DNA from 3 places in the Brachybacterium saurashtrense genome. Region 3 is predicted to be linked to each of the others. Evidence: riboswitches for the same ligand, from Rfam matches in the RefSeq annotation. Region 3 holds a riboswitch; each other region holds the start of a gene.
What was found. A riboswitch is a leader RNA that binds a small molecule or an ion and turns the genes downstream of it on or off. The one in region 3 is predicted to bind thiamine pyrophosphate.
Positions count from the first base shown of each region.

Region 1 (7,328 bases), 1.3 Mb from region 3:
GGTCCTGGGCGCTCTCGGCGCGCAGGTCATGGGCGTCCGAGGCGGTCAGCGAGGCCTCCAGCACCACGATCGCCATCGCCGTGTCGTCGGTCCACTCGCCCACCTGCCAGTCGAGGACGCCGCCGCCGATCATCTCGATCTCCTCGGAGTCCGGCACCGGCGGCTGGAACTCGTAGGGCGCGCCGAGGGCGTCACCGGCGGCCGCCGCCACGACGGCGCCCGCCGCGCGCCGACGCTGCGCCGGGGTCAGTCCCTCGCCGCGGGGTGTCATCGCATCGGTCCTCACGAGCCCATCGTTCCACACGCACCCTGACCCTCAGCTCCGCTTTCACGCCCGGTACGCTGGTGGGGACCCAGAAGGAGCTCCATGACCGACACCCCCGCCGCCTCCACGGCGCACTGCGACGACCCCCACGACCACTCCGGCCACGACCATCCGCCCACCGGATCGGAGCTGGTGCGGGACCTCGTCAAGGGCCTGTCGATCCAGGCGCTGCTGATCCCGGCGCTGGGCGTCGTGCTGCTGCTGGCGATCCTGCCCTTCGCCCCCGTCACCCCGGTGCCGCTGCTGCTGGGCATCGCCCTGGGCGCCCTCCAGCTGATCTCCCTGGTGGCGACCAGCCTTTTCGTGGCCCGCACCCGCCGGCAGCTCGCGGTGAACCCGGGCCTGCTGGCCGTGCGCAGCGTGGTCGAGGAGGTGCTGCGCGTCGCCGCGGTGCTGCTGGCGGTGCTGCTGTGGCCGGCGGACCTCCGCACCGAGCTCGGGGTGTGGGTGGGCGCCGGCTGCGCCCTGGTGTGGCTGATCCTCGCCACCGCCCAGACCGTCGCCACCCGGCAGCGGATCGCCCGCCCGGGCGAGTGGTCCAAGGAGGCGATCTCCACCCTGCTGTCGCAGCGGGTGGGCGCCCGCTCCACAGTGCTGATGCGTCTGCTCGACGTCGCGGGCACCGTGATGTTCCAGGTGGGCGCGACGGTGCTGGTGATCCTCTCGCCCGTGCTGGTGATCGGCACGGCGGTGCTCTCGATCGGCATCGGCCTGTCCACGCTGGTGCTGCACCGCCGCCCGCCGGCCGACCGCGCCCGCAGCCCCTGGGCCTACGCCCCCGTGGGCCTGGGCCTGCTTGCCCTGGTGCTCGCCGTGCTCGGCATGCTCGCCCTGTGACCTCGCCGGCCCCCGCACCCGCGGCGCCGCGCACCCCGCCGCCCCGCTGACCCGCACACCCCGCTGACCCCGTACCGCACACCCCGCAGGAGCCGATGATGTCCGCTGCCCCCACGCCCGCCACCCGCCGCTCCGGCCTGTCCCTCGATCAGGTCGACGACGCCACCCGGATCCAGGACGACCTGTTCGGCCACGTCAACGGACGCTGGCTGCGCGAGCACGAGATGCCCGCGGACCGGTCCAGCGACGGGGCCTTCCACGCCCTGCGCGACCTCTCCGAGGAGCGGGTGCGGGAGATCGTCGAGGAGGCCGCGGACGACGCCGCCGCCCGCGACCTGCAGGGCACCGAGGTGCCGCGGACCGACCATGCCCGCGTGGGCGCGCTCTACCGGATGTTCATGGACACCGAGGCGATCGAGGCCGCCGGCATGGGAGTGCTCGAGGACCTGCTGGCCACGATCGCCGGCACCGAGGACCTCCCCGGCGTGGTGCGCACCATGGCCGCCCCGGACTCGGGCGCCTCCGCGCTGCTCTCCTACGTGTGGACCGATGACAAGGACTCCAGCAGCTACCAGGTGAAGATCCACCAGGGCGGCCTGGGCCTGCCCGACGAGTCCTACTACCGCGAGGACCGCTACGCCGAGATCCGCGAGGCCTACACCGCGCACCTGGCGGCCCTGGCCCGCCTGGCCGGGCTGCCCGGACGCGCCGGACTGCTCGACGGGGACGCCGAGGCGCTGGCCGCGGCGGTGAGGGACTTCGAGACCCGCCTGGCCGCCTGCCACGTGGACGTGGTGCGGGTGCGGGACCGGGAGAAGTCCTACAACCCGTTGGACGCCGAGGCCCGCCGCGCGCTCGCCCCCGCCTTCCCCTGGGACGCCTACATCGAGGGCACCGGCGCGCCGGCCGCCGCCTTCGAGGTGGTCTCGGTGGGTCAGCCCGAGTTCGTCGAGGCGGCGGCGGAGCTCCTGGCCGGCGAGGACCTGGCGGTGCTGCGCACCTGGCTGAGCCTGCACGCCGTCTCCGCCTACGCCCCCTACGGCCCTGCAGCCCTGGTGGAGGAGGACTTCGCCTTCACCGGCCGCACCCTCTCCGGCGCCGAGGAGCTGCGCGAGCGCTGGAAGCGCGGCGTCGCCTTCGTCGAGGGCGCGGTGGGCTTCGCCGTGGGCCGGGAGTACGTGGCCCGGCACTTCCCCGCCGCCCACAAGGAGCGCATGCTCGCGCTGGTGGACGCGCTGATGGACGCCTACCGCGACTCCATCGAGCAGCTCGACTGGATGACCCCGGCCACCCGCGAGAAGGCGCTCGCGAAGCTCGCCCGGTTCACCCCGAAGATCGGCTACCCGGAGCGGTGGCGGGACTACGACGGCCTGGAGATCGTGCCCGGGGACCTGGTCGCCACCGCGCGGGCGTCCCGCCGCTTCGAGGCAGCCTTCGAGTTCGCGAAGGTGGGCGGGCCGATCGACGAGACCGAGTGGCACATGACCCCGCAGACGGTCAACGCGTACTACAACCCCGGTCGCAACGAGATCGTGTTCCCCGCCGCGATCCTGCAGCCGCCCTTCTTCGACGCCGAGGCGGACGACGCCGTGAACTTCGGCGGGATCGGCGCGGTGATCGGCCACGAGGTGGGCCACGGCTTCGACGATCAGGGCTCGAAGTACGACGGCGAGGGCAACCTCGTCTCCTGGTGGACCTCCGAGGACCGCGAGGCCTTCGACGCCCGCGCCGCGCGCCTGATCACCCAGTACTCGGAGCTCTCCCCCCGCGAGCTCGACGACGACCACCGCGTCAACGGCGCGCTCACCATCGGCGAGAACATCGGCGACCTGGGCGGGCTCTCCATCGCGGTGAAGGCGTACCTGGGCAGCCGCGACGCCGAGGAGGTGGAGGCCGAGATCGACGGCTTCACCGGCCTGCAGCGGGTGTTCTGGTCCTGGGCCACCGTGTGGCGGGGCCGCAACCGCACCCAGGAGGCGATCCGCCGCCTCGCCGTGGATCCCCACGCCCCGATGGAGTTCCGCTGCAACACCGTCGCCGGCCACCTGGAGGAGTTCCACACCGCCTTCGACGTGCGCGAGGGAGACGGCATGTACCGCGCACCCGAGGAGCGGGTGGCGATCTGGTGAGGCCCGAGCCGCCGTTCTACGTGGGCCGCACCCGCGCCTCCTCCATCGGCTGGACCCGGATCGGGATCACCCTGGCGGCCGGGGCGGTGCTCGTGGTGCTGATGGCGCAGCGCTCCACGCCGCTGGGAGCGCTGCTGGTCGCGGCGCTGTTCGGGGCGCTGGCGCTGTGGACCTGGATGGGGCAGAGCACCCGCTTCGTCGTCGACGAGCACGGGGTCACCGTGAGCCTGGGCGGGTTCCTGCCCCGCCGGCCCTGGCCGCTGGAGGACTTCCGCACCGTGCAGCTGCGAGAGCTGCCGCAGTCCCGGGTGGGCGTGACGCTGGGCGGCTACGGCTGGCGGCGCGGCCGGGCCAGCACCCCGCAGCCGTCCGAGCTCACCCCCGTGGGCGACAGGAAGATCTACACCGTCGACGCCCTGCAGCGGCCGTACCGGATGCTCGTGACCCGCCCCGGCACCATGGTGGAGATGATGGGACGCGGGGAGACCTGCTACATCCTCTCCCCCGAGGACCCGCAGGCGACCGCCGAGGCGATCGACCAGGCGCTGCGCGCCCGGCGGTGACCCGTCCCCCGCTCCGCCGCGGCGCCGGGACCGCGGCGGAGCGGGTAGACTGAGGGTTCGTCATCCGCTGACAGGGGAGCACCACCAGGGTGCTGAGAGTGCGCGCAGCGCAGACCCTCGAACCTGATCCGGTTCACACCGGCGTAGGGAGTCGGGATTTCCGCGGCAGGCCGTCGGCGTGCCGTGCCCCTTCCGGTTGGAAGGAGAAGTGATGACTCGATTCCGCACCGTGGACCTGCTGGTCACCGTGCTCATCGGCGCCGCCTTCGGCGTCGCGTTCCTCGGCTACGGCCAGCTCTACACCCTCATCAGCCCGCTCACCGCCGCGTTCAAGCCCGCCGAGGGTCTGCTGGCGGGGATCTGGTTCCTGCCCGCGATGCTGGCGGCGCTGATCGTGCGCAAGCCCGGCGCCGCGCTGCTGGCGGAGATGATCGCCGCCGTGCTGGAGATGCTGCTGGGCGGCCAGTGGGGCTGGGGCACGGTGGTCTCGGGCCTGCTGCAGGGCGGCGGCGTGGAGCTCGCCTTCCTCCTCACCCGCTACCGCCGCTACACCCTGCCGGTCGCGATCCTCGGCGGCGTGCTCGCCGCGGGGCTCGAATGGGTGTGGGAGCGGTTCGCCTACTACCCGGAGATGAGCGGCCTGTACGCCGGCGCGATGCTCGGCTTCTTCCTGCTCTCCGGCGCGGTGCTGTGCGGGGTGCTGGGCTGGGTCGCGGCCCGGGCCCTCACCGCCACCGGCGCGGTCGACTCCCTGGCCGCGGGCCGGGAACGCGCCCGCGCCGCCCAGGCCTGACCGGGCGGTCCCCGATCGCCCCCGCCGCCGCCCCTCCCGCGACCGCCCTGCACCTGGACGGTCTGCGCTGGCGACCGCTGACCCGCCGGGAGCCGACCATCGCCGGGCTCGATCTCGAGATCCCCGCCGGTCAGCGGGTGCTGCTCGCGGGCGCGAGCGGCAGCGGGAAGTCGACGGTGCTGCGCGCCCTCGCCGGTCTCCTCGACCCGGAGGACGGCGAGGGCACGGCGCTGCGGGAGCCGCCGGAACGGGCCGGGGAGGCCGGGCTCCTGCTGCAGAACCCCGCCCACGCGATGGTCGCGGCGACCACGCACCGCGAGGCCTGCTTCGGCCCCGAGAACGCGGCCCTGCCCCGGCCCGAGATCCACGAGCGCGCCGCGGCCGCCCTGGCGGCGGCGAAGGTGGGGGTGGCGCCGTCGCGCCCGCCGCTCGACGCTTCCGGCGGCCAGCAGCAGCGGATCGCCCTGGCCGGCACGCTCGCCCTGGACCCCTCGCTGCTGCTGCTCGACGAGCCCACCAGCATGCTCGACGAGGAGACCGCGGAGCAGGTGCGCGAGGCGATCCTCGCCGCCGCCCGCGACGCCACGCTCGTGCTCGCGGAGCACCGGCTGGGACCGTGGCTGGAGCACATGGACCGCCTGGTGGTGCTCGGACCGCAGGCGCGGGTGCTGGCCGACGGCCCGCCCGCCGCGGTGCTCGCGGCGCACCCGGACCTGCTGCGCGAGGCGGGGGTGCTCGCGGCCGACGGGCACGCGGCCGACGGGCACGCGCCCGACGAGCAGGCGACCGACGGACCGGTGCCCGACGAGCAGGCGGCCGACGGGAAGGTGCCCGACGCACCGGACGGCGAGGTCATCGCCGCGCTCCGCCAGGTCACCGTGCCGTCCCGCGGGCTCACCACCCCGCTGGACCTCGCCCTGCACGTCGGCCGTCTCACCGCGCTGACCGGCCCGTCCGGTGCGGGGAAGACCACCGTGCTGCGCACCCTCCTGGGCGCCGCCGAGGCCGCGAGCGGCACCGTGGACCGGCCCGCGCCGGAGAGGATCGCGGCCGTCCCCCAGAACCCCGAGCACTCCTTCGTCGCCGCCACCGTGCGTGCCGAGGTCACCGCCTCCCCCTGGGCCGAGGACCCGGACCTCGCCGAGGAGCTGCTGCACCGCGCCGGCCTCGCCCACCTCGCCGACGTCCACCCCCACCGCCTCTCCGGCGGGGAGCAGCGCCGCCTGGCGATCGCCGCCGCCCTCGCCCAGGCCCCGGACCTGCTGGTGCTGGACGAGCCCACGGTGGGCCTCGACGCCCACCGCCGGGACGAGGTGGGCGCCCTGCTCGCGGAGGCGACCTCCCGCGGCGCGGCGGTGCTGGTCGCCACGCACGATGCGGAGCTCATCGCACGCGCCGACCACCACTGCCGGCTGCCGGCGCCCCCGAGCACGACTCCCCCGCCCCCGCCGCGGCGCCGCGTCCCGGCCGACGCGCTGAACCCGCTCACCCTCAGCCTCCTCGGGATCCTCGCCGCCATCGGCTCCTTCGCCGTGCAGACCTGGCAGGGCGGGCTGCTGGCCCTGCTGCCCACCGTGCTGCTGGCCCCGCTCGCCGTGCGCACGCCGCGCGGGGCCGCGCTGCGCCTGCTGCCGGTCCTGCTCTCCGCGGCAGGGCTGGCCTGGACCACCGCACTGCTCGGCGAGGCGCCGGCACTCTCCGGGGAGGCCTGGCTGCTGGGCCTGAAGGAGGCGGCGCGGATCACCGCCTTCGTCGCCCCGGGGGTGCTGGCGCTGGCGAGCGTGGAGGCGACCGCGCTGGGCGACGCGCTGGGACAGCGGCTGCGGCTGCCGGCCCGTCCCGTCGTCGCCTCGGTAGTGGCCCTGGTGCGGGTGGGACATCTGGGCCGGCAGTGGGACACCATCGTCGAGACCCGCAGCCGCCGCGGCCTGGGCGGGGTCCGCTCCCCGCGCCTGCTGGCCGGCGCCACCCTCGCCCTGCTCGTGGACACGCTGCGCGGCGCCGAGCAGCAGGCCCTCGCGATGGACGCCCGCGGCTTCGCCGCGGCAGACCGCCGCACCTGGGCGGAGCCCAGCCCGCTGGGCCGGGCAGACCTGCTGGGCGCGGTGCTCGCGGTGGGATTCCTGGTGTGGCCTGCACTGGCCGAGCTGCTGGTGGGGTGATCGCCCGTCCCCCCCCGTCGTACCCTGAGGGCATGACCGCGCAGAACCCGCCTCAGCCCGACGAACCCGCCGGCCCCGCCGCCGCCGAGGACGAGGCGGTGCTCGCCCTCGCCCATGCGCTGCTGGACGCCGCCCGCGCCGGGGATGGCGCCACGCTCCTGGGCGCCGTGGACCGGGGCGCGCCGGTGGATCTGCGCGACGCCTCCGGCAACTCCCCGCTGATGCTCGCCGCCTACCACGGCCACGCCGAGCTGGTGGCCGCGCTCGCCGGGCGCGGCGCGGACGTGGACCTGCTCAACGACCGCGGGCAGAGCCCCCTGGCGGGCGCGGCCTTCAAGGGCTACACCGAGGTGGCGGAGGCGCTGCTGGAGGCCGGGGCGGATCCGGAGCGCGGCACCCCCAGCGCCCGGGAGACCGCCGCCTACTTCGACCGCGCGGAGATCACCGCGCTGATGGAGGCTCCTCGCGCCTGAGCTGGCGCGGCGGGGCGGCGTACGCCCGCGCGGTTCACGCCCTCGC
Region 1 is NZ_CP031356.1:695,712-703,039, reverse strand. Features, by position in the region: gene DWV08_RS03160 (ADP-ribosylglycohydrolase family protein) at 1-271, opposite strand, end outside; gene DWV08_RS03155 (hypothetical protein) at 368-1,162, shown strand; gene DWV08_RS03150 (M13 family metallopeptidase) at 1,261-3,291, shown strand; gene DWV08_RS03145 (hypothetical protein) at 3,288-3,854, shown strand; TPP riboswitch at 3,917-4,021, shown strand; gene DWV08_RS03140 (ECF transporter S component) at 4,066-4,647, shown strand; gene DWV08_RS03135 (ATP-binding cassette domain-containing protein) at 4,644-6,809, shown strand; gene DWV08_RS03130 (ankyrin repeat domain-containing protein) at 6,842-7,282, shown strand.
Region 1: it holds a riboswitch for thiamine pyrophosphate, as region 3 does, so the genes downstream of both, DWV08_RS03140 (ECF transporter S component) here and DWV08_RS17285 (YkoF family thiamine/hydroxymethylpyrimidine-binding protein) in region 3, are expected to answer to the same signal.

Region 2 (7,328 bases), 1.6 Mb from region 3:
GACCGCTCAGGGCTTCGTCCTGGTGCACGCGCAGGAGGTCGCCGGGGAGGATCTGATCCGCAGGCCCGGGCCCCGGTAGGGTCTGCGGGTGGCCAGCACTCGTCGCTCCAGCACCCGCCGGCGCCGGTCCTCCTCGCGCAGGAGGGGCGGCGGCGCCCGCTCGGCCCCGAAGGAGCTGCCCTTCGTAGGCCCCGGGGAGCGGCTGTGGATCCTCGACGTCCCCTACGGCACACAGGTCGAGGGCGCGAGCTGGCATCCGGCCGTGAAGATGCACGTGTTCGTCGGCCGCAGCCTGCCCGCGCACCTGGCGCCCTACTCCCCCGGCCCGCACACGCTGGGCCGCTTCCTGGAGAACCTCCACAATCCCGGCGCGCCCGCCGCGGTGCCGGAGCCGGCGGAGGATCTGGAGCCGCGGCAGCTGCAGTACGAGGCGGCCGATGCGATCGCGGCACGGGCCGCCGCCGGCGGGCGCCAGTTCCTGCTGGCCGACGAGCCCGGCGTGGGCAAGACGATCTCCGCGGTGCTGGGGGCGAGCGCGGTGGGCGATCTGCGCGGCGCGCAGCGGGTGCTGGTGGTGGCGGACCGGCCGGCCGCGATCACGATCGGGCACTGGTGCCGCACCATCACGGCGCTGGGCGACAGCGGCCTGGAGTGGGTGGTGATCACCTGGGACCGGCTGGAGAAGGTGCTCGGCCACGACTGGGACGTGATCATCGCGGACGAGGCCCACGCCCTGCGCCGCACCACCACCAAGCGGTGGACGCACTGGGCACGGCTCTCCGGGCACTCCCGCTCCCATGACGCGGCGCCGTTCGTCATCGCCACCACCGCCACCCCCGGCCACACCCCGCTGGAGCTGCCCTACCTCGCGCCCGCCTACGCGCAGGCGCACGGCGAGCCGATGCGCGAGTGGACCTCCGTGAAGCAGCCCGGCGTGGACTTCTCCGCCGCGCTGGAGCGGCACGGCATCGCGCTGGAGCGCGGCCGCTACGGCGCCGCCTGGACCACCGACGCGACCCGTCGGGCGGAGGATCTCGCACGGGTGCGCGCCTGGCTCGAGGACCAGCGGCCGACGGCGATGCTGCACCGGGCCGCACCCTGGGGCGCCGTGCCGATCTCCGGGATGCCGGTGGCGCTCACGCCCGCGGAGCGGGAGGCGTACGAGACGGAGTGGGGCGAGTTCTGCCGCGAGATGGACATCGCCCGGCGCGGCCGCAACACCGCGAAGGGGCGGGCCGCGCTGCTGCGGTTCCGGCAGAAGGCGGGGCTGCTGCGGGTGGACTCCACCGTGGCGTGGATCGGCCAGCAGGTGGAGGCCGGGCGGCAGGTGGCCTGCTCGGTGGAGTTCGTGGGCACCGCCGCGGAGCCGATCACCGAGCGGCTGCAGGACGCCGGGCTCGAGGTCGCCACGATCTACGGCCGGGACCGGTTCGACGTCGAGGCCGAGAGGCTGCGCTTCCAGACCGGGCAGGCGCCGGTGTGCGTGTTCACCACCGTCGCCTCGATCAGCCTGCACGCCGGGGAGACCCTCCCGGGCGGGCGCCAGGCCTCGACCGCGCCGCGCATGGGACTGTTCCACCAGGCGCGCTTCTCCGGCATCGCGGGCCGGCAGGTCACCGGCCGCACCCACCGCGACCACCAGGTCTCCCCCTGGCACATCGCCTACGCGGAGGGCACCGTCGAGGAGCAGGTCTCGCGCGCGATGGTGGAACGGATCGCCGCCGCCTCCGACACCGTGGGCGGGGACACCGAGGGGCTCACCGACGTGGCCGCACTGCTGGGCGCGGACTGGCTGCCCACGGCGAGCTTCACCGAGGGCAGCGGCTGAGGGCGCGGGGCGCTGCGCGGCGGGGGCGCCTGCGACCGGGCCGCCTGCACGCGGGCCGACGCGGCTCTCCGGGCGCCGCGAGCACAGGCCGCACCGTGCGCAGTGTGCTCAGAGGAGCAGGCGCAAGAGCATCAGCGGCAGGCGCACCAGCACAGCCCCCACCTCGGCGATCAGATCGAAGGTCTCCAGGAACAGGGACGCCCGGTCGCTCCGGAACGGGCGTCCACGTCGGCGTCGTCGTCCCATCGCTGCTCCGCTCCCCCTCGTGGATCGACGCCACCGGACGCGGCGCCGCGTTGCGGGCCACCCTACGCGGGGCGCGGACCCGTCGCAGGCCCGCGGGCGGGAGGGTGGTCGTGGGCGCCGGAGTCGTCTCCTCGCTGCGCACGTCCCGGTCGCCGGCGTTCACACGGAGCCACGCAGGAGACAGCGCCGCGGCGCCGGGCTACTCTCGCCCCCAACCGCCCCGCACCGATCGACGACGGAGTACGACCATGTCCCAGAACATCCTCACCGACCGCCTCGACGCCGGTCCCGTCCTCTGTGCGGAGGGGTTCCTGTTCGAGCTCGAGCGCCGTGGCTACCTCACCGCCGGAGAGTTCGTCCCCGAGGTGGCGCTGGAGCACCCGGAGGCGCTGCGCACCCTGCATGTGGACTTCCAGCGTGCCGGCTCCGACATCGTCGAGGCGTTCACCTACAACGGCCACCGCGAGAAGATGCGCGTGATCGGCAAGGAGGAGCTGCTGGAGCCGCTGAACCGCGCCGCGCTCGGCATCGCCCGCGAGGTCGCCGACGCCGTGCCCGGCAACCTCATGGCCGGCAACATCTCCAACTCCAACATCTGGGACCCGGCCGATCCCGCCCGCCAGGCCGAGGTGCGCGGCATGTTCGAGGAGATGGTGGGCTGGGCCGTGGAGGAGGGCGCCGATCTGATCATCGGCGAGACCTTCTACTACGCCGGCGAGGCGCTGGCCGCGCTCGAGATCGCGAAGGCCTCCGGGCTGCCGGTGGTGCTCACGCTGGCGCCGATGGCGTTCCAGGAGATGGCCGACGGGGCCGGGATCGTGCAGACCGCCCAGCGTCTCGAACAGGGCGGGGCGGACGTGGTGGGCCTGAACTGCTTCCGCGGCCCGGACACGATGCTGCCCTGGCTGCGGCAGATCCGCGAGGCGGTCTCCTGCCACGTGGGCGCGCTGCCGATCCCCTACCGCACCACCGAGCAGGAGCCCACGTTCTTCAACCTCTCGGACGTGGCCGCCACCGTGCCCTCCCCGCACGGGCGCACCTTCCCCACCGCCCTGGACCCGCTGTACACCAACCGGTACGAGATCCGGGCCTTCGCCGAGGAGGCGTACGGCCTGGGCGTGAACTACCTGGGCGTGTGCTGCGGCGCCGCCCCGATCCACATCCGCGAGGTGGCCGAGGCGGTGGGCCGCACCCCGGAGGCCAGCCGGTTCTCCGAGAACATGGCCAACCACTTCATGTACGGCAGCAACGAGCGCCTGCCCGAGCACGTGGTGGGCCTCGGCGAGCGCGCCTGAGGGGCGGGGAATCCGCACTTACCGCCCGTACGCCACCGCCGGGATCTGAGTGGCGAACTTCCCGCCGGAGACGTCCAGCAGGGCGCCGGTGATGTAGGAGGCCTGGTCGCTGGCGAGGAAGAGCAGCAGGTCGGCGACGTCGTCGGCGCTCTCCCAGCGGCGCAGCGAGAGGGTGTCCAGCAGGCGGTCCTGCTGCGCGGCGGGCATCTCGGCGAATCCGTTCATGGCGGTGGGCACCATGCCGGGGGCGTAGGAGTTCACGGTGATGCCGTGGGGGCCCAGCTCGGAGGCGAGCACCCGGCTGAGCTGCACCACCGCGGCCTTCGAGGCGGCGTAGGCGGCGCTGCCCACGCTGGGCACGATCGCGGCGAACGAGGCGGCGTTGAGGATCCGGCCGCGGCCGGAGTCCTGCATGTGCGGGGCAGCGGCCCGGCACATGAGGAAGGTGCCGCCGGCGTTCACGTCGAGGCAGCGCCGCCAGGTCTCCCAGTCGGTCTCGAGCACCGTGGAGTCCGCGACGATCCCGGCGTTGTTGACCAGCACGTCGATCCGGCCGTGGCGGGCCACCACCTGCGCCACCGCGGCGTCGACGGAGTCGGGGTCGGTCACGTCGCACACCACCGGCAGGATCGCGGTCCCGTCGGCGGCATCCGGCGCCCCGCCCGCCCCGTCGGTCGCCTCCTCGGTCGCCGTCGCGGCGTCCTCGTGGGCGAGGTCCAGCGCGGCGACGTGCGCACCCTCGGCGGCGAAGCGCCGCGCGATCACCGCGCCGATCCCGCGCCCCGCCCCGGTCACCACGACCACCCTGTCCCGCAGATCCAGTTCCATCGCTCGTTCCTCTCCTCGCGGCGGGCGTGCCGCACACCGACCGTTCCTAATAGTCATACTATTGGTGGGCAGACGTCCTGTCACCGACACCCTGGCCGGCCCGTGGGGCCGCGCCGCGAGGAGGACCGCGATGAGCACCACCACACAGCGCACGGTGTGGATCACCGGCGCGGGCAGCGGGATGGGCCGCGCCACCGCCCTGCAGGCGGCGCGTGCGGGCTGGGCCGTGGCGCTGAGCGGCCGTCGGCCCGCGCCGCTGGAGCAGCTCGCCGCCGAGATCCGCGAGGAGGGCGGCACGGCCCTGGCCCTCCCGCTGGACGTGCAGGACCGGGCGGCGGTGCGGGAGACGGCCGCGCAGGTCGCGGAGCGGCTCGGCGGGATCGACGCGCTCGTCCTGGCCGCCGGGCTGAACGCCCCGCAGCGTCGCTGGGACGATCAGGACCTCGCGCAGTTCGACGCCATCCTCGCCACCAACCTCACCGCCGTGGCCAACGCGATCGACGCCGCCCTCCCCCGCCTGCGCGAGCGCGACGGGCAGGTGGTGGTGATCTCCTCCTATGCGGGCTGGTCCTTCCAGCCCGGCGCGGGGGTGGCCTACTCGGCGAGCAAGACGGCGCTCGGCTCGCTGGTGCGCACCCTGAACCAGCAGGAGGCCGCCCACGGCGTGCGCGCCTGCCACCTGTGCCCCGGAGACGTCGCCACCGACTTCCTCGACCAGCGACCCTCCGTCCCGGACGCCGAGGCCCGCGCCCGGATGCTGAGCGCCGAGGACATCGCCCGCACCGTCTGCTTCGTGCTGGACTCCCCCGGCCACGTGCGGATCGACGAGCTGGCGCTCTCCCCCGTCTCCCAGGCATGAGCACCGGCACGACCACCCCGCCGAGCGCCTTCGACCGGGCGCTGGAGCAGCTCGGCGCCGCGATCGTCGCCGGTCAGCTGCCTGCCGGGCACACCGACACCGTGGACGGCTTCATCGCCCGCACGGGCGCGTCCCGCAGCGTGGTGCGGGAGGTGACGCGGGTGCTCGGCGCGCTGGGGATGCTCAGCGCCGGGCGCCGGGTGGGGCTGCGGATCCGCCCTCCGGCCGAGTGGGACCTGCTGGATCCGCGGGTGATCCGCTGGCGGCTCGAGGGGCCGCAGCCGGCCCGTCAGCTGGCAGAGCTGCGGGCGCTGCGCCACGCGATCGAGCCCGCCGCCGCGGCGGCCGCCGCCCGCGCCGTGCGCGAGGAGCAGGCCGGGACCGCAGCGCTGGAGCGTGCGGCGGCGGCGATGGTCGAGGCGGCCGACGGACCCGAGCACGGCGCCTTCCATGCCGCGGACCGCGCCTTCCATGCCGCCGTGCTGGACCTCTCCGGCAACGCGATGCTGCAGCGTCTGCGCGAGGTGATCGAGGAGGGGCTGCGCCACCGCGCCCTCGTGGAGCGCGGCGCCCGGGTGCCGGATGGTCACGACCTGTCCCTGCACCGCGAGGTCGCCGCCGCGATCCGTGCCGGCGACGAGGAGCGCGCCGCGGCGCGGATGCGGGAGATCATCGAACGCCTCGCCGGCGAGAACGGCTGAGGGCCCGGACCTCACCCTCGAGGTGACGGGCCACGGCGACACGCAGCCCGCGGCGAGCGGAGGCGCCGACGATCCCTCGGCCCTCGCGGCGGACCGTCGCGTGGAGCTGCGGTTCGGGGACTGAGGCGAACTCTGCTACGGTCGTCCGCGATCCCTCGGGTGCCCGTCGCAACGGGCTGAGATCGAACTGACGCGGTTCGAGCACCGACTGAACCTGCCCGGGTCATGCCGGCGAAGGAAGAAGGAGAGCGACGCCTGTGTCCGCACGCCCTGAGAACTACCCCACCCATTCCCTCGGCCACCTCGAGGACCCCGCCCACGGCATCCGGGTGCCCGTCACCCGCATCGCCCAGGACCCCTCCCCCGACGGCACCGCGAACCCTCCCCTGGAGGTGTATCGCACGGCCGGTCCGGGCTGCGTGCCCGAGGAGGGCCTGGCGCCGGTGCGCGAGGACTGGGTGCTGGGCCGCGGGGACGTGGAACGCTACCCGGGCCGCGGCCGCACCCTGGCCGACGACGGCCGCTCCGCGGTGCGGCGCGGCGAGGCCAGCGCCGAATGGCGGGGCGCCCGACGGGATCCGCTGCGCGCGCTCCCAGGCCGTCGCGTCACCCAGATGCACTATGCGCGCCGCGGCGAGATCACCCCGGAGATGCGCTACGTCGCGCTGCGGGAGGGATGCGACGTGGAGCTGGTGCGCAGCGAGGTCGCCGCCGGCCGCGCCATCATCCCCGCGAACGTGAACCATCCCGAGGCCGAGCCGATGATCATCGGCCGCGCCTTCCTGGTGAAGGTCAACGCCAACATCGGCAACTCCGCGGTGACCTCCTCGATCGCGGAGGAGGTCTCCAAGCTGGAGTGGGCCACCCGCTGGGGTGCGGACACCGTCATGGACCTCTCCACCGGGGAGGACATCCACACCACCCGCGAGTGGATCCTGCGCAACGCGCCGGTGCCCATCGGCACCGTCCCGATCTACCAGGCGCTCGAGAAGGTGGGCGGCGACGCGAACGCGCTGACCTGGGAGATCTTCCGGGACACGGTGATCGAGCAGTGCGAGCAGGGCGTGGACTACATGACCGTCCACGCCGGGGTGCTGCTGCGCTACGTGCCGCTCACGGCGGAGCGGGTCACCGGGATCGTCTCCCGCGGCGGCTCGATCCTGGCCGGCTGGTGCCTCGCCCATCATCGCGAGAACTTCCTCTACGAGCACTTCGACGAGCTGTGCGAGATCTTCGCCCGCTACGACGTCTCCTTCTCGCTCGGGGACGGGCTGCGGCCCGGCAGCCTCGCCGATGCGAACGACGCCGCGCAGTTCGCCGAGCTCGACACGCTCGCGGAGCTGACCCGCCGGGCGTGGGAGCACGACGTGCAGGTGATGGTCGAGGGGCCCGGGCACGTGCCGCTGCACCTGGTGCACGAGAACGTGGAGCGCCAGCAGGAGCTGTGCGACGGGGCGCCGTTCTACACCCTGGGCCCGCTGGTCACGGACATCGCCCCGGCCTACGACCACATCACCTCCGCCATCGGCGCCACCGAGATCGCCCGCCACGGCACCGCGATGCTCTGCTAC
Region 2 is NZ_CP031356.1:3,647,184-3,654,511, reverse strand. Features, by position in the region: gene DWV08_RS16405 (hypothetical protein) at 1-79, shown strand, start outside; gene DWV08_RS16400 (DEAD/DEAH box helicase) at 89-1,828, shown strand; gene DWV08_RS16860 (hypothetical protein) at 1,937-2,074, opposite strand; gene DWV08_RS16395 (homocysteine S-methyltransferase family protein) at 2,323-3,369, shown strand; gene DWV08_RS16390 (SDR family NAD(P)-dependent oxidoreductase) at 3,388-4,197, opposite strand; gene DWV08_RS16385 (SDR family oxidoreductase) at 4,328-5,056, shown strand; gene DWV08_RS16380 (FadR/GntR family transcriptional regulator) at 5,053-5,757, shown strand; TPP riboswitch at 5,905-6,014, shown strand; gene thiC (phosphomethylpyrimidine synthase ThiC) at 6,015-7,328, shown strand, end outside.
Region 2: it holds a riboswitch for thiamine pyrophosphate, as region 3 does, so the genes downstream of both, thiC (phosphomethylpyrimidine synthase ThiC) here and DWV08_RS17285 (YkoF family thiamine/hydroxymethylpyrimidine-binding protein) in region 3, are expected to answer to the same signal.

Region 3 (7,328 bases):
GAGCGCGTACGGTGCGGCGAGCTCGGGCAGCCAGCGCCCGACGGGGGCGTCCAGCGCGAGCGCGCCCCGCTCCACCAGGCGCAGCGCCGCCACCGCCGTGAGCACCTTGGTCATCGACTGGATGCGCACGATCGCGTCGACCGGGAACGGCGCCCCGCCCGGAGCGGCGGCACCGCGGGCCACGGGCTCGGGATCCCGCCCGTGCGCGACGATCCCGCCGGGCACTGTCCCGGCGACGATCGCGGAGTCGAGCAGGCGGACGGCGGGCGGAGCGGGCCTCGGCATGTGCCCAGAGTATGTGCACCGCGTCTGTGCACGGCGCAGGGCCGAGCCTAGACTCGGACCATGACCACCTTCGAGGACTTCGTGCCGCTGGCGCCGCGCGAGGTCCCCCTGGGCGGTCCGCGCGGCATGACCGTGCACCGCACGCTGCCCGCCCGGCGCACCTCCCTGATCGGCGCCTGGTGCTTCGTGGACCACTTCGGTCCCGACGACGTCTCCGCGACCGACGGGATGCGCGTGGCCCGCCACCCCCACACCGGCCTCGCGACCGTGTCGTGGCTGTTCGAGGGCGCGATCACGCATCGCGACTCGCTGGGCAGCCACGCCCTGGTGCGGCCCGGCGACGTGGACCTCATGGTCGCCGGCGCCGGCATCACCCACTCCGAGTTCTCCACGCTCGACACCACGGTGCTCCACGGCGTCCAGCTCTGGTACGCCCTCCCGGACCGTGCCCGGTTCCGCGACCGGGAGTTCAGCGTCCACACCCCGGCCGAGGTCGCCACCGGCACCGCCCGTGCCCGCGTGGGCCTGGGCACGCTGCACGCCGTGGACGGGGAGGGTGATCTGCTCGAGGACCACAGCCCCGTGGTCACCGATACCGCGCTCGGCATGGCCCAGCTCGAGGTGCGCGCCGGGAGCACGCTGCGGCTCCACCTGGATCCCGGGCACGAGCACGGCCTGCTCGTGGACCGCGGAACGGCCGGGCTCCGGGCGGGGGAGCGGGCGTGCGAGGTTTCTCCGCGCGAGCTGGTGGTGCTGCCCGACGGGGCGGACCACCTCGAGATCACGGTGACCGACGAGGAGGACCTGCGGGCCGTGCTGCTCGGCGGGGAGCCCCTGGGCGAGGACATCGTGATGTGGTGGAACTTCGTGGGCCGCACCCACGAGGAGATCGCCGCCTTCCGCGCCCGCTACCAGGCCGAGATCGGCGCCGAGCCGGCTCTGGCGCAGGCCCCGATCGCGGAGGTCGTCCGGGAGCGCGGGGGACTGGCGGAGGACGCCGAGCAGTTCGGCCCCTTCGCCCCGCACACCCCCGCGGCGTTGCCGGCCCCGGCCTTGCCGCACGGACGCCTGCGCCCCCGCGGCCGGCGCGGACTGCCCGCCTGAGCGGACGCCCCGAGGCCCACCGGCGGCGGCCCACGCCTGCTCCGCCCGCCGTCTCTCCTGTCCCTCCGCACCCCACCCGTCCCGACCCGTCCCGACCCGTCCCGACCCCGACAGAAGGTTCCTGTGAGCATCGCCGATCCCTCGCCCGTCCCCGGCATTCCCGCCCTCGACCAGACCGAGCGGGTGATCCTGCGCGCCGCCGAGGAGGAGGGCGGGACCGGCTGCCCCTGCGACCTGCTCGTCGTCGGCGACACCACCGGCGCGCTCACCGCCGCCGCGCTTGAGCTCGTCGCCGAGCATCCCGAGGCGCGGGTGCTCTCCTGGAGCACCTCGCGCGCGGAGACGGCTGCGCTCGCCGCGCAGCTGCCCGAGGCGCTCGCCGACGGGCGACTCGTGCTCCCCACGGGCACCGAGCCCGCCCCGCTCGAGGAGTTCGCCGCAGGGGCCGAGGCGCACCTGGTCCTCGCCCGACTGCCGAAGTCCCTCGCCGCGCTCGAGGACCTCGCCCGGCGCCTCGCCGCTCTCGCCGCGCGCAGCGGGCGGTCGGATCTCACGCTCATCGCCGGCGGCCGGGTGAAGCACATGACCCGCTCGCAGAACGACGTCCTCGCCACCGCCTTCGCCGAGGTGCACGGATCGCGCGGGCTCGGCAAGTCCCGCGCACTGCTCGCCTCGGAGCCGCGGCCGGACGTCGAACCCGCCGCGCCGGCCGCGGACGAGGTGCACGTCGCCGTGCACGGCGAGGAGCGCTCCCTCGCGCTGCGCGGGGTCGGCGGTGTGTTCGGCGGGGCCCGGGCCGACGCCGGCTCGCTCCTGCTGCTCGGCGCACTCGACGAGGCGCTGGTGGCCGGGGAGATCCCCGCGGAGCGGGCCGTGGACCTCGGCTGCGGCAACGGGCTGCTCACCGCGTACCTCGCCGCCGCGTTCCCGGAGGCCCATGTGAGGGGCAGCGACGACGACGCCGAGGCGGTCGTCTCGACCCGTGCGACCCTCGCCGCTTCCGGGCTGGACCGCGACGGGGTGGAGGTGAGCTGGGAGGAGTCGCTCGCACAGCACGCCGACGGCAGCGCCGACCTGGTGCTGCTGAACCCGCCCTTCCACGACGGCACCGCCGTGGACGCGACGCTCGTGCAGGGCCTGCTCGACGCCGCCGCCCGGGTGCTGCGCCCCGGAGGACAGCTGTGGTTCGTGCACAACTCCCACCTGCGCTACCGGCCCGAGCTGGAGTCCCGCGTCGGCGCAGTGCGCCAGCGCGCCCGCGACCGCCGCTTCACGGTGCTCAGCGCCACCCGCTGACCCCCGCCCGCCCACGGCGCAGCGCCGTACGACGCTGCCACCGCCGCCCGCACGGCTGCCTGCGACGCAACAGCCCGCTCACGAACCAGGTCCTCGTCGGAGGTGGTTCGTGAGCGGGCTGTTCAGTGCGCGGTAGGCCGTGCGCGGCACGCGTGCGCGAGGGGCAGCGCCCGGCGCCCGGCCGCTCAGGCCACCAGGCTGCGCAGCACCGAGGTGAACATGCCCAGGCCGTCGGTGCCGGTGCGGGTGCCCGCGCCCGGCTCGTCCGGGCCGAAGCCGGCCTCGACCGCGTGCTCCGGGTGCGGCATCAGGCCCACCACGTTCCCGGCGGCGTTGGTGATGCCGGCGATGTCGTGGCGGGAGCCGTTGGGGTTCTGCTCGAAGCCGGCCGGGCCGTGCGTGGCCCCGGCGGCGTAGCGGAACACCACGCGGCCCTCCTCCTCGAGCTGGGCGAGGGTGCGCTCGTCGGCCACGTACTGGCCGTCCTGGTTCTTCAGCGGGATCCGGATCACCTGGTCGGCCTGGTAGTCGGCGGTCCAGGCGGTGCGCACGTTCTCCACCCGCAGCGGCTGGTCGCGGCAGATGAACGCGCGGTGCGCGTTCTTGATCATCGCGCCGGGCAGCAGGTGCGTCTCGCACAGCACCTGGAAGCCGTTGCAGATGCCCAGCACCGGCATGCCGCCCTGCGCGGCGTCGACCACCTTCTCCATGACCGGCGCGAAGCGGCTGATCGCCCCGGCCCGCAGGTAGTCGCCGTAGGAGAAGCCGCCGGGCAGCACCACCGCGTCGACGCCGTGCAGATCGTCGTCGCCGTGCCACAGCGCCACCGGCTCGGCGCCGCCGAGCCGCACCGCGCGCAGCGCGTCCCGGTCGTCGAGCGTGCCCGGGAAGGTCACCACACCGATCCGCATCAGGCCTGCGCCTTCCCCTCGGCCGCGTCCTCGACGTCGATCGCGACGACGTCCTCGATCACCGGGTTGGACAGCAGGGTCTCCGCCGCCTCGCGGAGGGAGGCGAGCACCGTCTCGGTGACCTCGCCCTCGACCTCGAGCTCGAACCGCTTGCCCTGGCGCACCGAGGCGATGCCCTCGAAGCCGAGGCGGGGGAGCGCGGCGGCGACGGCCTTGCCCTGCGGGTCGAGGATCTCCGGCTTGGGCATGACGTGGACCACGACTCGTGGCATGGGGGCTCTCCTGGGGACGGGGGACGCGGGATGCGGTCCTGACGGGTGAGGACGACGCCCCCATGCTACCGAGCCGCGGCCGTGCGGCGCGGCCGCGCCCACCGCGGGCCTGGGCACCGGGCCGCCCACGGCGATAGGTTCGGAGGGACACCGTCGCGCACTCCCGGGAGGTCCCGATGAAGATCCGCCACCTCGTCCACTCCTGCCTGCTGGTGGAGACCGCCGGCAGGCGCCTGCTCATCGACCCGGGAAGCTTCAGCGGCGAGGCCGTGCGCGCCCTCGGCGGGGACGTGCTCGCCGGGATCGACGCCGTGCTGGTCACCCACCAGCACCCCGATCACCTCGACCGCGGCCTGCTCGACGAGGTGCGCGCACACGCCCCGGAGGCCGCGGTGATCGCCGAGCCGGAGACCGCCGCGCTGCTGGCCGAGGCCGCCGACGGCGCCGCCGCGATCCCCTCCGCGCACCTGATGCCGCTCGCCGCCGGGGACGTGCACGAGCTGCCCGCCGCCGCGGACGCACCGCCGGTGCGGATCGAGGCGGTCGGCGGCCGGCACGCGATCATCCACCCGGACATCCCCCGCGTGGGCAACTGCGGCCTGGTGCTCGCCGCCGGCGACGGGCCCCGACTGGGCATCACCGGGGACTCCCTCGAACCGGTCCCCGCCTTCCACGGCATCGACGCGCTCGCGGTCGCGGTCACCGCCCCCTGGTCGAAGATGGCCGAGACCATCGACTTCCTCCGCGCCGTCGGCCCGCGCCTCGCACTGCCGGTGCACGACGCGATCGTCAGCGACGCCGGCCGCCCGATCTACCTGCGGCAGTCGACGAACCTCGCCCCCGAGGGCACCGAGGTGCGGGACTGGCCCGAGGGCGGCGTCGTCGAGATCCCCGCCGACGGACTAGGCTGAGCGGCGTGCACGGGAGTCCGGTGAGCCGGGCTGAGAGGGAGTTCTCCAACTCCGACCGTAGAACCTGACCCGGATCATGCCGGCGCAGGAAGCTCCGCCAGGCGACCGTCGTCTCGCGTCCGTGCCCGCTGAGGAAGGCATGGACCCCGTGACACCCACCCCTGCCGGCACCCCTGCACCCCCGCTCCACCCCACCGCGCCCGCGGACCCCACCGCCACGCCACTCGGCTTCGGGGTGGGTGCGCGCGTCACCGCCGCCGTGATGTCCGAGGACTACGCCCGAGTGCTGGTGGACATCCTCTCCCGCCTCGACACCACCGGCCTGGTGCGCGAGACCGGTGACGTCTCCACCTACTTCGGCGGCCACGAGGTGCACCTGCAGCGCGTCCTCATCGACCTCGCCGAGGACCTCGCCCGCACCGAGCACCACGCCGCCCTCACCGTGACCCTGTCCCGCGGCTGCCCCGGCGAGGTGGCGTGCGCGCTGCCCGCAGGCGCCGGGCCGCGCGCCACCGAGGTGCCCGCCCCGCGCCGCACCGGCCGCTTCGCCTCCGCGGAGTGGTCGCTGTACCCGCTCGCCGATCAGGTCGCCGCCGACGGCACCGCCCCCGACCACATGCGCGACATCCACGCCGCCATCGACCACGCCCGGGAGCTCGGCACCTTCCGCGGCTCCGAGCACTTCGCGACCCGCCTCGAGGGGGACGTCGGCGAGGTGATCGCCACCGCCGTGGCGGGATGGCTGCTGGTGGGGCGCAGCGTCCAGCACGTCACCAGCCACCTCACGCTCTCCCTGAACAGCCCCTCCCACGAGGTGCGCGAGATCGAGGAGGGCACCCGATGAGCGACCTCCGACCCGCCCCCGACCGAGGCCCCGCCGGCGGCGCCCCCGCCCCGGCCCCCGCACCGCACACGGCCTCGCCCACGACGCGCCGCCCCCGACTGAGCCTGCGCGAGATCGTGCTGGTGGTGGTGCTGGGTGTGGTGTTCGGCTTCCTGTACTGGGTGTTCGTGCAGGCCTGGAACGGCCTCGCGATCGCGATGGGCCCCGCCGGGGACCTCGCTCAGCACGTCCTGTTCGGCTCCTGGCTGCTGGTGGCCCCCATCGCGCTGGCGATCCTGCGCCGCCCCGGCGTGGGGATCCTCGCCGAGCTGCTCGCCGCGGTGATCGAGGTGGTGTTCCTCGGCAGTCCCGTGGGGCCGCTCCTGGTGCTCTCGGCGGCGCTGCAGGGCCTGGGCAGCGAGATCCCCTTCGCGCTCACCCGCTACCGCCGCTTCGGCTGGGGCGTGTTCGCCGCCTCCGGCGCGCTCGGCGCGGGCCTGGTGTTCTTCTGGACCGCGTACCGGATGGGCTGGTACGGGCAGGATCTGCTCACCCTGCGACTGGGGATGCAGGTGGTCTCCGGGATCGTGCTGGGCGGACTGCTCGCGAAGGTGATCGTGCGGGCGCTGGAGCGCACCGGCGTGCTCGCGAACTTCGCCATCGGTGCCGCTGCGGCGCAGGAGGCCGCGGGGCCGGGCGCCGGTGACGGCACGGGGCACGGGGACGACGGGATTCCGCAGCGCCGTGTCCGCTGAGGCCCGCGCCCTGCCCGCGGCGGCCACCGGACGTGCGGCCGCCGGACGAGCGGTAGCCGGACGAGCGGCCGCCCCGTCCACCGGGCCCGTCCCTCCGCCCCTCGTCGAGGCGAGGGACCTCGAGGTGGTGCTGCCCTCGGGGGACGGCGTGGGGCCGTGGACGGGCACCGTCGCGCCCGGGGAGCAGGTGCTGGTGCTCGGCCCCAGCGGCAGCGGCAAGTCCACCCTGCTGCGCACCCTCGCCGGGGCCGTCCCCTCGCACCGCCGCGGCCGGGTCACCGGCTCGCTGCGGGTGGGCGGGATCGACCCGGTCGCCGAGGGGGTGCGTGCCACCGCCGAGGTGGTGGGCATGCTGGGCCAGGACCCGGCCGACGGGGTCTGCCTCCCGCAGGTCGCGGACGACGTCGCGCTGCCGCTCGAGAGCCGCTGCGTGCCGCCCGGGGAGATCGGCGCGCGGGTGCGCGCGGCCCTCGACCGCGCCGGGGTGGCCGCGCTCGCCGAGCGCAGCGCCGCGACGCTCTCCGGCGGCCAGCTGCAGCGGGCCGGTCTCGCCGCAGCGGCGGTGGCGCGCCCCCGGCTGCTGCTGCTCGACGAGCCCACCGCCATGCTGGACGCCGACGGCGTGCGCGCCGTGCGGGACGCGGTCGCCGCCGCCGTGGCCGACGGCGACGTGGCGGTGATGCTGGTCGAGCACCGGCTGGACGACTGGGCCGGGGAGCGGGGGATCGCTGCACTGCCGTCCCGCACCCTGGCGCTCGACGGCTCCGGGCGCGTGCTCGCCGACGGGCCGACGGCCCAGGTGCTCGCGCGTCACGGCGCCGCGCTGCGGGAGGCCGGGTGCTGGCTGCCCCGCGAGATCGAGGAGCGGCTCGACCAGGACGCCGCCTCCGCCGAGCCGGGTCCGACGCCGCCCGCCGCGCGGGTCCCTGCTCCCCGCGCCGCACCGCCGGGATCAGCGGTGCCCGTGACCG
Region 3 is NZ_CP031356.1:2,009,605-2,016,932, reverse strand. Features, by position in the region: gene DWV08_RS09185 (serine hydrolase domain-containing protein) at 1-285, opposite strand, end outside; gene DWV08_RS09180 (pirin family protein) at 346-1,389, shown strand; gene DWV08_RS09175 (class I SAM-dependent methyltransferase) at 1,513-2,685, shown strand; gene purQ (phosphoribosylformylglycinamidine synthase subunit PurQ) at 2,871-3,596, opposite strand; gene purS (phosphoribosylformylglycinamidine synthase subunit PurS) at 3,596-3,868, opposite strand; gene DWV08_RS09160 (MBL fold metallo-hydrolase) at 4,045-4,779, shown strand; TPP riboswitch at 4,779-4,887, shown strand; gene DWV08_RS17285 (YkoF family thiamine/hydroxymethylpyrimidine-binding protein) at 4,919-5,623, shown strand; gene DWV08_RS09150 (ECF transporter S component) at 5,620-6,357, shown strand; gene DWV08_RS09145 (ATP-binding cassette domain-containing protein) at 6,482-7,328, shown strand, end outside.